Regions from separate parts of the Lysinibacillus sp. FJAT-14222 genome, predicted to be linked through region 1. Evidence: riboswitches for the same ligand, from Rfam matches in the RefSeq annotation. Region 1 holds a riboswitch; the other holds the start of a gene.
What was found. A riboswitch is a leader RNA that binds a small molecule or an ion and turns the genes downstream of it on or off. The one in region 1 is predicted to bind thiamine pyrophosphate.

Region 1 (8,092 bases):
CGAGTAGCCCGTAGCGGAAATCAGACTTCTAATTAATTAGGATGGATAAAAAATGGTTAATCAACATACCTGATTTTTTATAGCACAATTAAAAAAATTCACATCAGAAAAGCGCAAGAAATCAACGTTTCTAAAATTGATTTCTTGCGCTTTTTAAGGTTTTGACCAATTATGTCTCAGCCTCTTTTTACTTATTTCTCTTCTTGCCACATCTTCACTTTGTCAAAGAACATAGCAAGAGCTTGTTTATTTTGCATATTTGGCACTTTTGCTAACAACACCTCTTTAGGTGCCTTGAAATCCTTACTTTGCTTTTGTAAAATGACAATGCTCTTTTCAAGGGCTTTATTAGCGAACATTGTATCTGGCAATTGAATAATTGCTTGAATCCAAGCATGCTTTTGAATGTATTTATGCAGTTGTTTCGACTGCTCAGAATCAAAGAGATGGGTTGGTGCTAGGAAAAATAAGTAGCCTCCATCCTTCGTATAGTTAATGGACTGCTCAATAAATAAGTGGTGTGCATAACTCATTCCTTCTGAAGCGCATAGTTCATACTCTAACGCAACATCTTCATTCGGATAATATCCGACTGGCAGATCACAAACAATAGCATCAACAGGATTTACTAATAGATTTTGTAAAGCATCTTGGCGATATAATGAAACCGGTTGCTCCGTCAAATCAGCAGTAGCAGCCGCTAATCGAATAAGTAGCTCATCAACCTCCACACCTGTTGCTTCTATTTTCCCATCTAATAAATTCATAACTGTTAGTAGTAAATTCCCTGTACCTACTGCAGGATCCAAAATAGAAATTTTTTCTGTTTCTAGACGATCTGCAAATATTTGCTCCACAAAATAACCAACTAATAACCCAAGAGTATCCGGTGTCATTTGGTGATTCGGCTGAGAGCCTTTTCGCATCCCCTTTAAAACAGCAATTTGAATTGCTTTGCGCACATCTTCCTTCGTAGCACCGTCTTGTGAAAAATTAACTTCCCCATCCAACCATGCCTCTAAGCCATCTAAAATACCCTCTAGCAATGTAGTATTATGTTCTTTTTCTGTCTTTTCAGCATGTTCATTTAGCATACCAAATAACTTCTCGATATTTTCCATACATAACTTCCTTTCACGCAGAAAAGAGCCGTGACAAAAACTTGTCACAGCCCCTTTGTCTAGTAATATCTTAGCCTAAAATCAATAAATTATGCTAGTGATTTGACAGCTGCAATTGCCGCTTCATAGTTTGGATGGTCTGTTGCCTCAGGAACATATTCCACATATGTCACTTTGTCATTTGCATCTACAACAAATACTGCACGTGTTAGAAGACGTAATTCTTGGATGTAGACACCGTATGCTTCACCAAATGACAGGTCACGGTGATCTGAAACTGTTTGAACAGCATCAATCCCCGCTGCACCACACCAACGTTTTTGAGCAAATGGAAGGTCAACAGATACCGTATAGATAACTACATTATCACCTAAGCTTGCTGCCGCTTCATTAAAACGACGTGTTTGCGCATCGCATACGCCAGTATCCAATGATGGTACAACACTAAATAAACGAATTTTCCCCTTTGACTCTTTTAATGTAACAGGTGACAGGTCATTCGCTAATACAGTGAAATCTGGTGCTTGGTCTCCAACCTTTACTTCGTTACCTACAAGTGTTACTGGGCCATTTTTAAATGTTACTTGTGCCATATAAACGCCTCCTAATTATCATATGTACATAATATTACTAAATGTAGGGAATTAATTGCAACTGAGACAGCTTATCAAAAACGGTTTTGAAAAATTCTTTTCGCACCTGTGCAACCTTGTTTGCTTAGGGCTGCACCATTTTCCAGGATCATCACCATAACGTGTGGTTGATTTCCGACTGGACGTTTTGTTGCTGACGCTTCGCTTTCGCACAGAGCAGAGCTTCCTGGGGGCGTCCGATGAGCCAATTTGCTTGACGCTGATCCCCAAGAAGTCGCCCAGTCGGAACGAAGATCAAACTATATACATGGCATACATTTTCTAACTAGCTATCCATCAATTACTGTTTTATCACAAAAACAAAGAGCTGTCTCACTATAACGAGACAGCTCTAACCATTATTCTTCGTTTTTTTCCTCATGCTTTTTAGGTTCAGGTTTTTCCTCTAGAGGTGCAGCTTCAGAATTTTCCTCTTTAATTGGCAAAGATGGTTGCATAATATCTTTTTCAATATAAACTTTTTCATGAACAACTGTTGTATCCGCAAAAAAATCATGTAGACCTTGATTGTTCGGTAAAATACCTACAAGAATATAAAGTGGTATAAAAATGTTGTTTATGATACGCCCTATCCAATCACGGAATAACACATCTGACCAAGTCAGCTTCTCATGTTTTAATGAAATAACACGTAATCCAAATATCATTTTCCCTAATGTTTGACCAAAAAATTTCGTCATTAATACGAAATAGCTGTAATAGAGAATAGCAGATATAATCGACATTGGTGCATACCACACTGTTTCAGATAATGACCAATCCATTAGATAAAAAATTGGATTAACGAGAACCCCGCCTACTGCTGTAATAATTAATCCATCCAATAAAAATGCCCAAAAACGTATCCAAAAGCCTGCTGTTTTTAATGCATAATTTTTATTCGTAATTGGCTTATCAATTAGGAGAGCATTCTCCATAGAGGGTGAACTTTGCATAACAATTTCATTGTTTGTCATTGTACTCCCTCCTTAGTATTCGCCATATAGGTACATCATTTTTGGTGCTTTATAATCCGCCATAATTTTCATCAGCATTTTTTCTTCAGCAGATGGACCAAACATTGATCCAATCTTCATACCCACATACGATTGCCAGCCACCCACATCATATGAATACTCAAATAATTCTGCGTCCTCTAAACCAAAGTCTTCACGCAATGCAGTAACTGTTGCTTCTTCATCACCAATTGCATCAGTTAAGCCTGCTTCAAGAGCCTTTGTACCACTAAGGATTCGACCATCTGCAACTTTTTTTACATCAGCTTCAGACATATTACGTCCATTTTCAACAATATTAACGAACTCCTCATATGTTTCATTAATCATATCTTGCATCATAGCACGCTCTTCTGCTGTCACTTCACGCATTGGACTAAGCATATCCTTATGTTCACCAGATTTAAACGTTTCATATTTAAAACCAACTTTTTCAGCAAGCGCCTGATAATTAATGGATTGCATAATGACACCAATCGAACCTGTAATTGTATCACGTTGCGCAAATATTTTATCTGCAGGTGCTGAAATGTAATAACCACCTGAAGCTGCCATAGAATCCATAGAAACATAGATTGGAATTTGTCGCTCTTCTTTAATTTTTAAAAGCTTTTTATATATTTCTGCTGATTCCTTTACACCGCCACCTGGTGAATTAACACTTAAGACGATACCTTGCACAGACTTATCATTTAAAATATTGTCTAATTGATTTAAGAAAAATTGATGATCATACGTAACTGGTTGCCATAATGTACTTGATCCAATATCTTGAATCGTACCATCAACCTTTAAGTAAGCAATACGTTTATCCATATTGCCGTTTTCTTTAACCTTTTCCATTACCGCCAAATTGTTCCCATCCACTAAGCTATCAAAATTGCTAAAGAGATTCGATTTAAATATTGCAAAAATGGTGTTGATCCCCAAGGAAAATACTAATAATACACCTGCAATTATTAAAGCAGCCCACCTTTTAACATTCATGTCTTTCCGCCTCCTCATAACGTTATACGATTGACATTTTAATTTGTTTCATTTTATTGCAATAATATGGCCCATCACTATAACATGGGGTTAATCCCCGTTCCGACTGGGCGCTCTCTTTGGGGCGTCCGATGAGCCGCTTGGGGCAACATTTATGTGCGAAAGCAAAGCGACAGCGACAAATGTTTTCTGTGCGACAGCCACAGAATGTTGGTCACGAAGTCATTATCACAGGCCGTGATGCTTTTAGTCTCCGTTTACCCGGCTCGCTCTAGAGTCTCATCTGACGCTAATCCACAGGGAATCGCCCAGCCTCTACTCCAATCAACTTATAGACATGTCATACGTTTTAATAAATGCCATCTCTAAATTTTGGTAATGAGCCAATTTATGCAACAGTTTTAACCTATTCAACCTATAATACATTACCTAATTTTATAAAAAAAATCAAAGTTCATAAAAAATAGGAACTTTGATTTTCGACATTATTTCCTAGGAAATTAATAATGACTGATATATTGAATTTTCTCTTGCTGACGCAATTCGACACGACGAATTTTACCTGATGTAGTCTTTGGTAGCTCTGTTACAAACTCAATCGCACGAGGATATTTATAAGGTGCTGTTAAAGTTTTTACATGGTTTTGTAGTTTTTTAATAAGTGTTTCATTACCAATCACTCCATCATGAAGCACAACAAACGCCTTTACAATATTTCCACGAACCTCATCTGGACTTGCAACAACGGCAGTTTCTTTAACTGTTGGATGCTTCAATAATGCATCTTCTACTTCAAATGGACCTATCGTATAGCCAGACGATATAATGACATCATCTCCTCGTCCTTCAAACCAAAAATAGCCATCTTCATCTTTATATGCACGATCTCCGGTAATATACCAATCGCCTCTAAATTGTAAATTTGTACGTTCTGGATCATTCAAATATTTTTTAAATAACGCGGGTGTTTCACAATGTACAGCAATGTCTCCAACTTCTCCAATTGCAACAGGATTTCCAAAATCATTGATAATTTCAACTGTATTACCCGGAGTAGGTTTACCCATTGAACCCATTCTAGCCCCCATTCCTACCATTGTACCAACAAGTAATGTATTTTCTGTTTGTCCATAGCCATCTCGTACTTGTAAATTCAAGACCTCCGAAAATACTTTTATCACTTCGCTATTTAAAGGTTCACCCGCTGACACAGCCTGACGGATTGTACTTAAATTGAAATCTTGTAAATTTTCAAGCGCTGCCATAAATCGATATTCGGTTGGTGTACAGCACAGAATATTAATATTGAATTTTTCAAGCAGCCCAAGATATGTTGCCGCATCAAAGTTACCTTTGTAGACAAATGCTGTTGCACCGCTTCCTAATGTAGCGAGGAACGGACTCCAGATCCATTTTTGCCAGCCTGGAGCTGCTGTTGCCCATACAATGTCACCTTCTTGGACACCTAACCAATTCGGTGCAGTCGTTCTTAAGTGTGCATAACCCCAACTATGTGTATGTACGGCTGCCTTTGGATTGCCCGTAGTACCACTCGTATATGCTAAAAATGCAATGTCTGTACTCTTAGTTGGTGTAGAACTTATATAGGTTGTTGGTTGGCTTTGCATTTTTTCAAGCAACGGCTGCCAAGGTTCATGTGCATAACCAATGACAAATCGCTGTATGTTTTGTAAATTTTCCACATCATTAAATTGTTCAATATAAGGCTCAAATGCAACAACACCTTTTGCATTAGCATGATTGATTCGATATTCAATATCTTTAGTTCTCAGCATTTCTGAGCTTGGGATAATGGTTAAACCTGCCTTTAAGGCAGCAATATATACGATATACGCTTCAACTGACCTCGGCACCATGACTAAAATAACATCACCTTTTGTTAAACCTTGAGATGTAAGTACATGCGCTGCCTGATTCGCCTTTTCAAGTAAAGTAGCATATGTTATGTACTGAATTTCCTCGTCTTCGTTATAAACTATTAATGCATTTTTGGTAGAATCCTTTGCATATTTTTCAATTTCCTCTGAAATGTTATACCATTCTGGTGCAATTAAATCTTGTCTTTTCATGGCAAATGCCCCCTTTTGTTATGCTCATTATAAAACTCAATTTTCATCATTTTCAATGGAAGGTACTCTATTTTAATAAAGTCATGACAACTATCATGCTCTGCTATATGGCATCAGTCACGAATTGGTTCTAAAAAATCTCCCTATTGAACACGAATGAAAAATATGGTACATTTTGGTCAACTAAAAGAATGATTGCAGGGGGACTCACTTAGAGTTGAGAAGGTAAAACCTGACCCTTTGAACCTGTTAGTTAATACTGACGTAGGGAGCAAATCACATCTAATTACTGATGAAGGGCTCTTTTGCGTGTTTTTTTTGCACGAAAAAGAGCCTTTTTTGCACGCTTACGTCCATCCAACAAGGAGGACTTAGATTGATATTTCGTACTATTCGTAAAAAAAATCCACTTATTCACTGTATTACCAATTACGTCGTGGCTAATTTTCAAGCAAATGGCTTATTAGCAATAGGTGCTTCTCCAGTCATGGCTGATGACAGTCATGAGGTTGAAGAAATGGTCACGATTGCCTCAGGCTTATTGATAAATATAGGTACCCTTAATGAGCATATGAAAGAATCAATGTTACTTGCAGGAAAAAAAGCAAATGCTCTTGGCATTCCCATTATTTTAGATCCTGTTGCTGCAGGTGCAACAACTTACCGAAAACAGACGGTACGGCAATTACTGAAGGAAATTAAGTTTGCAGCAATTCGTTGTAATATTGGAGAGCTTGCGGCTATTGCCAATGTAGACTGGCAACAAAAAGGCGTAGATAGTGGTCATGGTTCAATTTCTTTAGAAATAGAGGCAAAGCAAATAGCTCAACTTAATAATTGTATTGTTATTGTGACCGGTGAAAAGGATTTTATTACTGATGGCGAACATCAGCAATGGATTACAGGTGGAAATCCTCAAATGACAGAAGTCACTGGAACAGGTTGCTTATTGAGTGCCATTTGTTGTGCCGCCTACGCCACAGGAAATAAACCCTTTACCCAATTGGTAGATACATTGTCGCTTTATAAAAAAGTGGCAGAACAAGCTGCTTCTTCCACTCAATACATTGGCGATTTTCAAATTGCAGTATTGAATGAACTACACCGGCTTTCCAAGGATGGTGTAGAATGATGCATATTGTAACGACAATTGCAGGTTCAGATAGTGGTGGTGGCGCAGGCATACAGGCTGATTTAAAAACGTTTCAGGAATTAAAGGTATTTGGAACGTCTGTTATTACAGCTTTGACTGCCCAGAACACACTTGGTGTATCGGATGTCCTACCAATTGAAGTTAGCTTCGTTGAGAAACAACTTAAAGCGCTAATCGAGGATTTTTCAATAAGTGCTGTTAAAACAGGAATGTTGTTTTCCTCCGAAATAATTCAATCAATTGCACATATTTTATCCGAAGTAAATATTCCGCTTATTGTTGATCCTGTCATGATTGCAAAAGGTGGCGAAAGCTTATTACAGCAAGAAGCAATTGATGCAATACGTAGTTATTTACTACCTTTAGCAACAATCGTAACACCGAACATACCTGAAGCCGAAACCCTTGCCGGAAAGAAAATCAATTCTTTAGCAGATATTAAAGAAGCAGCTCATGTCTTATTACAAATGGGGGTTCAATGTGTCATTATTAAAGGCGGTCATTTAGCAGATCAATATTATGCGATTGATTATGTATTTTTTCAAGACGGTCGGTCATTTTCCATGCAGTCCTCTCGTATCGCAACAAAAAATACACATGGTACAGGCTGTACGTTTTCCGCTGCATTAACCGCTTTTCTTGGCCGTGGGTTACCTATAGAAGAAGCGATTGAGGAAGCAAAAAAATTTATTCAATTAGCAATTACTCACGATTTATCTATTGGTAATGGTCATGGTCCAACAAATCATTTTGCCTATCAAAACTATAAGGACTCCTGTGAGGTGATCATTCATGAAACGTAACGATCTACAGTTATATTTTATTATGGGTACTGGTAATGTTTTAAATAAGAAGCCAATAACCGTTCTAGAGAAGGCTCTACAATCTGGTATTACTATGTTTCAATTCCGTGAAAAAGGACCAAATACACTAACTGGGCAAGCCTATGAAAATTTTGCACGAGAATGTCAAAAGCTCTGTCAACAGTATAATGTTCCGTTTATCGTCAACGATGATGTAGAGCTTGCTGTAAAACTTGGAGCGGAAGGTGTTCATATTGGACAAGAGGATTTACCTGTGTCGATGGTACGTG
Region 2 (8,092 bases), on a different contig from region 1:
AGAGCATTTACTACAATTCGAGGGTCAAACGAAGGGTAAGCTAGGGACGAGTGAGGCACGTTCAGCAGTAGATAGTGTCGTTTCAGAGCAAATTTTATATGTGCTTGAGGAAAACGCTGAATTATCTGCGTCTCTTGTGCGAAAAGCTATTCGTGCGCAGCAAGTACGTGAAGCGGCTCGTAAAGCGCGTGAAGATGCACGAAACGGCAAGAAAAGCAAAAAAAGCAGTACGATTCTTTCTGGAAAATTAACACCTGCACAATCTCGAAATGCGGCGAAAAACGAGCTGTATTTAGTCGAAGGTGACTCTGCAGGAGGCTCTGCAAAACAAGGGCGAGATCGTACGTTCCAAGCGATTTTACCATTGCGCGGTAAAGTTATTAATACGGAAAAAGCAAAGCTTCAGGATATTATGAAAAACGAGGAGATTTCAACGATTATCCATGCCATTGGTGCTGGCGTTGGAACAGATTTCTCTGTAGAGGATTCAGCCTATGATAAAGTCGTTATTATGACCGATGCCGATACAGATGGAGCGCATATTCAAGTGCTGCTACTAACGTTCTTCTATCGTTATATGCGACCATTAATTGAAGCTGGAAAGGTATTTATCGCATTACCACCTCTTTATAAAGTATCAAAGGGTACTGGTAAAAAAGAAGTGCTTGAATATGCTTGGACCGAAAACGATTTACAACAGGCGATTAAAAAAGTTGGAAAGGGTTACATATTACAGCGCTATAAAGGGCTTGGTGAGATGAATGCTGACCAGCTGTGGGATACGACAATGAACCCTGAAACGCGTACATTAATTCGTGTAACAATCGAGGATGGTGCACGTGCTGAAAGACGTGTGACAACATTAATGGGCGATAAAGTAGAACCACGTCGTAAATGGATCGAAGCTAATGTAGACTTCGGTATGGAGGATGATTCGAATATTTTAGACAATGAATTCATCCAACAAGAGGAGGACCAAGCATGAGTAGTACGGAAAAGTTTCAAGATTTACCTTTAGAAGAAGTAATGGGTGACCGCTTTGGTCGCTATAGTAAATATATTATTCAAGACCGCGCGTTGCCTGATGCACGTGACGGTCTTAAGCCTGTGCAACGACGTATTTTATATGCGATGTTTACAGAGGGCAATACGAACGAAAAACCATTTCGTAAATCAGCAAAAACAGTCGGTAATGTAATTGGTAACTATCATCCGCATGGTGATAGCTCGGTATATGAAGCAATGGTCCGCATGAGTCAGGATTGGAAGGCGCGCCATATGCTCATTGAAATGCATGGTAATAATGGCTCTGTTGATGGTGACCCACCGGCAGCGATGCGTTATACAGAGGCAAGACTTTCTGCGATTGCAGCGGAGATGCTACGAGATATTGGTAAGGAAACCGTAGAATTTGTGCCAAACTTTGATGATCAGGATATGGAGCCAACTGTTTTACCTGCTCGTTTCCCAAATTTACTAGTAAACGGCTCTACAGGTATTTCAGCTGGTTATGCCACAGACATCCCTCCTCACGCACTAGATGAGGTGCTAGACGGTGTTCTTATGCGCTTAGATAACCCAAATACCACTGTTGATGAATTAATGACCGTTATTAAAGGACCTGATTTCCCAACTGGTGGTATTATTCAAGGTGTCGATGGCATTAAAAAAGCGTATGAGACAGGACGAGGCAAAATCATTGTCCGTGCTCAAGCAGTCATTGAGCCAATTAAAGGTGGAAAAGAGCAAATCGTTATTACGGAATTGCCGTATGATGTTAATAAAGCAAATCTAGTAAAGAAAATTGATGAGCAGCGTGTGGATAAACGACTTGAAGGAATTGCGGAAATTCGTGATGAATCGGATCGTACAGGCTTACGTGTTGTTATTGAGTTGAAAAAAGATGTTCCTGGGCAAGGTATTTTATATTACTTGTTCAAAACAACTGATTTACAAGTAGCTTATAATTTTAATATGATTGCGATCTATAATCGTCGTCCGACAATGATGACATTACCGTTATTACTGGATTCTTATATTGCCCATCAAAAGGAAGTTGTGACGAACCGCTCCATCTATGATTTGCAAAAGGCTAAAGATCGTTCGCATATTGTTGAAGGCTTGATTAAGGCGCTGTCCATTTTAGATGAAGTTATTGCAACGATTCGTTCTTCAAATGATAAACGAGATGCGAAAACGAATTTACAGGTTAAGTTTGACTTTACAGAAGTGCAATCAGAGGCAATTGTTAGCCTGCAATTATACCGTTTAACAAATACAGATATAACGGAGCTTCGCAATGAACAGGACGAATTAAATAAACTCATTGCCAAGCTTGAAGGTATTCTTAATAGTGAAGCAAAACTTGTACGTGTCATTAAACAAGAATTGCTCGACATTAAAAAGCGCTTTACAGAACCACGTCGTTCGAAAATTGAACAAGAAATTGAAGAAATCAAAATTACATTAGATGTCCTTGTCCCAAGTGAAGAAGTCGTAGTGACTGTCACAAAGGATGGCTATATTAAGCGTACATCTACACGTTCGCATGCAGCCTCGAATGGTCAGGATTTTGCGATGAAGGATTCCGATTATTTATTGTATGAAGCAAACTTAAATACGCAGCATCATCTACTGCTATTCACTAATCGAGGCAATTATATTTATCAGCCTGTCCATGAGCTACCAGATATTCGTTGGAAGGATCTTGGTCAGCATATTTCAAGTATTGTGCCGACTGGAGAAGATGAATCTATTATTGCTGTGTACGGTTTTGAGACATTCGAACAGGCGAATACGTATATCTTAACGGCTACAAAAGATGGCCAAATTAAACGCTCATCTCTAGCAGATTATGCCGTAACACGTTATTCGAAGCCAATTAAAACGATGAATGTCAAGTCAGGCGATGAAATGATATTTGCGGATTTCGTGACAGACGAAGCCGAATTATTATTAACGACAGATACAGCCTATGCAATCCGCTTCCCAATGGAGGAATTACCAGTAACAGGCGTAAAAACAGGCGGCGTCAAAGGGATTACACTGAAAGAAGGAGAAGCCTTAGTCGGTGTCAATGTCTTACAGCCTAGTGATACTGAATATGTTGTGATTGTGACACAGCGTGGCGCTGTGAAGAAAATGAATGTAGCCGAGGTAGAGTTAACTAGTCGTGCGAAACGCGGCTTAAAAGTGTTAACAGAGTTAAAAGCGAATCCACATCGTATCGTGGATGTAGTCAAGGCTACTAATGACGAACAGCTGATCATCGAAACAGAAAAAGGTGTGCAAGAGATTATTGATGTCCAAGCATTGACTCGAGCAGATCGCCATTCAAACGGCTCCTTTAAAGTGGATATCGCGACAGACGGTGCTATTTCACATGTATTAACGGCCAAAAAAGAAGAAAAATAAAAATAATTTTCTAGCCCATGCTCTTTTTGAGAGCTGGGCTTTTTTATGTATCATTGTTAATTTTGTTGCTTTCAATCTACGTAGAAAAGGATATTAGAATCAGTGGGGTATACTGCAACGAAAAAAACGATTGATATTCTTCTAGTTGTTAAAGAAAAGAAAGTGGCTGGGACGTAAGTATATTTTCAAATCAAAAAAATTTTTACATCAGAAAAGCGCGAGAAATCAACATTTTAAAATTGATTTCTCGCGCTTTTTAAGGTTTTGACTTCTCATTACGCTATTTTTCAGGTTTAATATAAGGAACGATTTGTGCAGTTGCGCCTACTGAAGCACCACGGATAAAATCTTGATTCTCTAAGGCTTTAAAATTAGTTGTTTTGCCAGTGAGCATTACCCCTAAAATTTCCACTTCATCAAACTGTTTATTTTTATTTGAATTTAAAAACTCCTGGATTGTTTCGTTATTTTCATTTGCATCATATGCTTTAAGTGAATCAATAAAGCCTTCGTAGGTCTCTCTCGGTGAATCGGATGGATCAAATCCATAAACCTCTACACCAGCAGGTCCTTTACTTTCATCCATAATTGGTGATGCCATATACAACCATACAATGTTTAGATTGCTAGGAATCTTCCCTTGTATTTCTTTTAATGTATAAGGTTTGTTAAAAGATACGGCAACTTCTGCAACGTGATTCTCCATTTGCGAAATTTCACCTAGTTCGTTTTGTACACCGTCATGGTATTTTTTTATGGATGGGTGATAAAATGTCGCAAATTTAGTCTTTGTCTGTTTATCGTACTCATAGAACTCTGTATCAGACCAATAAAATCCTGGTGTTAACTCGTTCTTGTCAATTTTGCCTCGAAACCATCCAAATGAACTTGTAAGTGTGCTCCATTGAACTACATAACCGTTAATATTCTTAGAACGGTTTGTGATAATGTTTCCACCAAACATTGATGAATTACTTACCGTTACTTGAGAGTCGACTTGAATATTAGGTTCTGCAATGTCATTATGTAAAAAAAGATGTTCTTTAAGTCTTTTAGAACTTTCCGTTGCAAAGTAGGAACCAGTTTTATAAAAGACGGGTAAGAGAATTAATATTACAATAATTGAAGTGATGATAATTTTTAGTAGTTGTTTTCGTTTAGCCTTTTTTAAAGCGTTATTTAACGAAGTTTCCATTCATGTTTACCTCCTATTTTTGAGTGAATAAATTTACGTGCACGATATAATTTTTGCTTGACGCTATCTACTTGAATATCCAACAAAGTAGCAATTTCTTCATATGAAAAATCATAGTAATACTTTAAAAAGAATATTTCTTTATATTCTTTTTTAATGTCTTTTAACAAATAGAAAATTTCATCCTTATTTAGCAATGTCTCAAAATGATAATCGGTGTGTTGGAGCTTTGAATATATTTCCTCAGTGATGTAAATGTTTTTCTGCTCCTTTTTCCTTTTCAAGTCAATATATTGATTAAGTGAAACTCTAAAAAACCATGGGCGTATATTGCTTTCTGTGAGGCTATCTAACAACGTATAAATTTTATAATAGGTGGTTTGAATTATATCTTCCGCATCCTCTTTTTTGGCTCCTTTCGCTAGTAATAGATTGAACACTTCCTCTCCTAAATGGATTAGATAGGAGGTTAGTTCATTTTCTTTTTTCATTGCTGATCCTCCTTACTCTTATACAACGAATGAGTGATCACAAATGTATACACTTAATTATAAAGTTTATTTTGGGATAAGGGCTATGTCTGACATTGCTTTCTGAAATGACATGACAATATAATGCTTTAACATGAAAGAGACCCTTGTCATTTACAGATAGATATGGGTATAATAATCACGAAAAGTTCATATGGAAAGAATGTAGGGGGGCTGGTAGTTGCCAGCTGAGATTGTGTCCGATAGACGCTGACCCTTTGAACCTGATTTGGCTCGTACCAGCGTAGGGAACATCTATTCAAAAAAAGAAAATTTTTGATACTGATTGTAAAACGTCTGGGAGGAATTCCTAGGCGTTTTTTATGTTACAAGAATTGTTGTATGCACAAAGCTTAGGTGCAGACATACCGTGAATACGCTTTCTTCTGGTTACACATTCATTCATGAACACTTTCAAATTACTTACTGGGAGGATTCAGCATGAAAAAATGGTTATTGATCCTGTTGGCTGCGCTTTTAACATTAGTGGGCTGTAGTGAAAAGGAGGATAAAAAGGATACTAAGGAATTAACAAAAGTCTCGGTAGTTCTTGACTGGACACCGAACACAAATCACACAGGTTTATATGTAGCGAAAAAACTTGGCTACTTTAAGGAACAGGGCTTAGATGTTGATATTTTATTACCTGGTGAAGCAGGTGCAGATCAGCTTGTGGCGTCTGGTAAGGCTCAGTTTGGTGTAAGCTATCAGGAAGGGATTACACAGGCACGTGTGCAAGATGTACCTTTAGTATCGATCGCAGCGATTATTCAACATAATACTTCTGGCTTCGCATCCATTGCATCAAAAGGCATTACGTCACCTAAGGATTTTGAAGGTAAAACATACGGTGGCTGGGGTGCACCGCTTGAACAAGCAGTACTACAATCACTTATGCAAACAGAAAATGCGGATATTAATAAGTTAGATATCGTCAATGCAGGCGATATCGATTTCTTCACAATGATGAAAAAAGATATTGATTTTGCGTGGATTTATTATGCAGTGACAGGTATTGAAGCAGAACTTCGTGGCGAAAAGCTGAACATGCTTTATTTAACAGATTATAGTGATCTGTTAGATTATTACACACCTGTACTTGCTACAAACGAAAAAATGATTAAGGATGATCCTAAGACAGTCAAAGCATTTGTCGCTGCTGCAGCAAAGGGCTATGAATATGCGATAAATCACCCAAGTGAGGCAGCTGATATTTTACTAGAAGCGGTACCTGATTTAGATAAAGACCTTGTGCATAAAGGTCAGGAGTGGCTAGCAGATAAGTATCAAGATGACGCTCCTCAATGGGGCGAGCAAAAACTTACTGTTTGGGAAAACTACGCGAAATGGATGGAAAGCAACAAAGTTTTAGAGGGCGAATTTAACGCAGAACAAGCATTTACAAATGACTTTTTACCAAAAAAGGAGACAAAGTAATATGGCAAACTCATTAATAAGTGTACAAATTATCCCGAAAACTGAAAAATATGAAGATGTGATCCCATTTGTCGATGCAGCGATTGCGGTTATTGATGCATCAGGGGTGAAATATGAAGTTCACCCACTAGAAACAACAATGGAAGGTGAACTATCGACTTTGCTACTAATCATTGAAAAAATGAATGACAAAATGATTGAGCTTGGTGCTATTAATGTGATTACGCAAGTGAAAATTTTATATCAGCCAACTGGTATTACAATGGGAACCTTAACGGAAAAATATCAGTGATGAAGCAAGCAATAAAACAAGGAAGGACGATATTTTTTATCGCCTTCCTCTTATTCATATGGGAACTAATTGTCCGCTTTGCAGACGTTCCACATTGGCTATTGCCCGCGCCAAGTGCCATTTTGATGGAGGGCTTTCAATCGTATGACACGTTTGTGCCGCATGCTTTAGCAACTGTTCAATTAGCACTTCTAGGCCTTGCCATTGGGATATTGTGTGGGCTAACGGTTGCCGTGTTATTACATCGTTTTACGTTTATTCGGGAGCTATTTTATCCTATTCTCATTATGTCACAGAATGTCCCTGTGCTCGTCCTAGCACCGTTATTAATCATCTGGTTTGGGTTTGGTTTATTGCCAAAGCTTATTATTATTTGTCTCGTGTGCTTTTTCCCCATTGTTATTTCGGCAATGGATGGCTTTCGTCAAACCTCACCTGAGCTGAAGCATTATTTTAAGATGATTGGTGCAACGAAAGCACAAACATTTTGGAAGCTTGAATGGCCCTATGCGTATCCAGCGATTTTTTCAGGCATTAAGATTGCGGCAACCTATAGCGTTATGGGGGCTGTTATTGCTGAATGGCTAGGAGCGAAAAAGGGGATAGGTGTCTATATGACATTGGCACAATCTTCATTTCGAACAGATCGTGTGTTTGTAGCGATTTTTGCCATTATATTTTTAAGTTTACTATTATTTAGCGGTATTCGAGTATTGGAAAAGCTAGTTGTGAAGGGGAGAGGGCTACATGCTAAGTATTCAAAACATTGATAAATCCTTTGATTCCCTTCCGGTCATTCGTAATTTATCTTTTGAGGTAAAGGACGGGGAATTTGTTGCGATCATCGGTCCGTCAGGAAGTGGAAAAAGCACGCTCTTTCAATTAATTGGTGGTGTTTCTTCTATTGATAAGGGAGCTATCTTATTAAACGGCACAGATATCCAGCAAAAAAGAGGAACGATCGGCTATATGCCTCAGCAGCCATGCTTATTACCATGGCGTACAATCGTAGAAAATGTCACGATTGTCGAGGAGCTTCACCATAAACCAAATGTGAAACTTGCCAAGGAGTGGTTAGACAAAGTGGGGCTTGCTTCATTTGAAAATGCCTATCCAAATGAGTTGTCAGGCGGTATGCAACAGCGAGTATCGTTTATACGTGCAATTGTCAGTAATAAGCCCATTCTATGTTTAGATGAGCCGTTTTCTGCGCTTGATGAGTTT

Region 2: it holds a riboswitch for thiamine pyrophosphate, as region 1 does, so the genes downstream of both, AN161_RS05940 (ABC transporter substrate-binding protein) here and thiM (hydroxyethylthiazole kinase) in region 1, are expected to answer to the same signal.

Annotation. Positions count from the first base shown of each region.
Region 1 is NZ_LIYL01000001.1:74,845-82,936, reverse strand. It holds gene AN161_RS00285 (class I SAM-dependent methyltransferase) at 192-1,121, opposite strand; gene tpx (thiol peroxidase) at 1,211-1,714, opposite strand; gene AN161_RS29310 (hypothetical protein) at 1,789-1,962, opposite strand; gene AN161_RS00275 (RDD family protein) at 2,113-2,730, opposite strand; gene sppA (signal peptide peptidase SppA) at 2,743-3,756, opposite strand; gene AN161_RS29305 (hypothetical protein) at 3,888-4,031, shown strand; gene AN161_RS00265 (acyl--CoA ligase) at 4,257-5,846, opposite strand; TPP riboswitch at 6,036-6,134, shown strand; gene thiM (hydroxyethylthiazole kinase) at 6,223-6,978, shown strand; gene thiD (bifunctional hydroxymethylpyrimidine kinase/phosphomethylpyrimidine kinase) at 6,978-7,802, shown strand; gene thiE (thiamine phosphate synthase) at 7,792-8,092, shown strand, end outside.
Region 2 is NZ_LIYL01000012.1:13,516-21,607, forward strand. It holds gene parE (DNA topoisomerase IV subunit B) at 1-985, shown strand, start outside; gene parC (DNA topoisomerase IV subunit A) at 982-3,414, shown strand; gene AN161_RS05930 (sigma factor regulator N-terminal domain-containing protein) at 3,695-4,609, opposite strand; gene AN161_RS05935 (RNA polymerase sigma factor) at 4,594-5,100, opposite strand; TPP riboswitch at 5,297-5,407, shown strand; gene AN161_RS05940 (ABC transporter substrate-binding protein) at 5,581-6,576, shown strand; gene AN161_RS05945 (thiamine-binding protein) at 6,578-6,868, shown strand; gene AN161_RS05950 (ABC transporter permease) at 6,868-7,638, shown strand; gene AN161_RS05955 (ABC transporter ATP-binding protein) at 7,616-8,092, shown strand, end outside.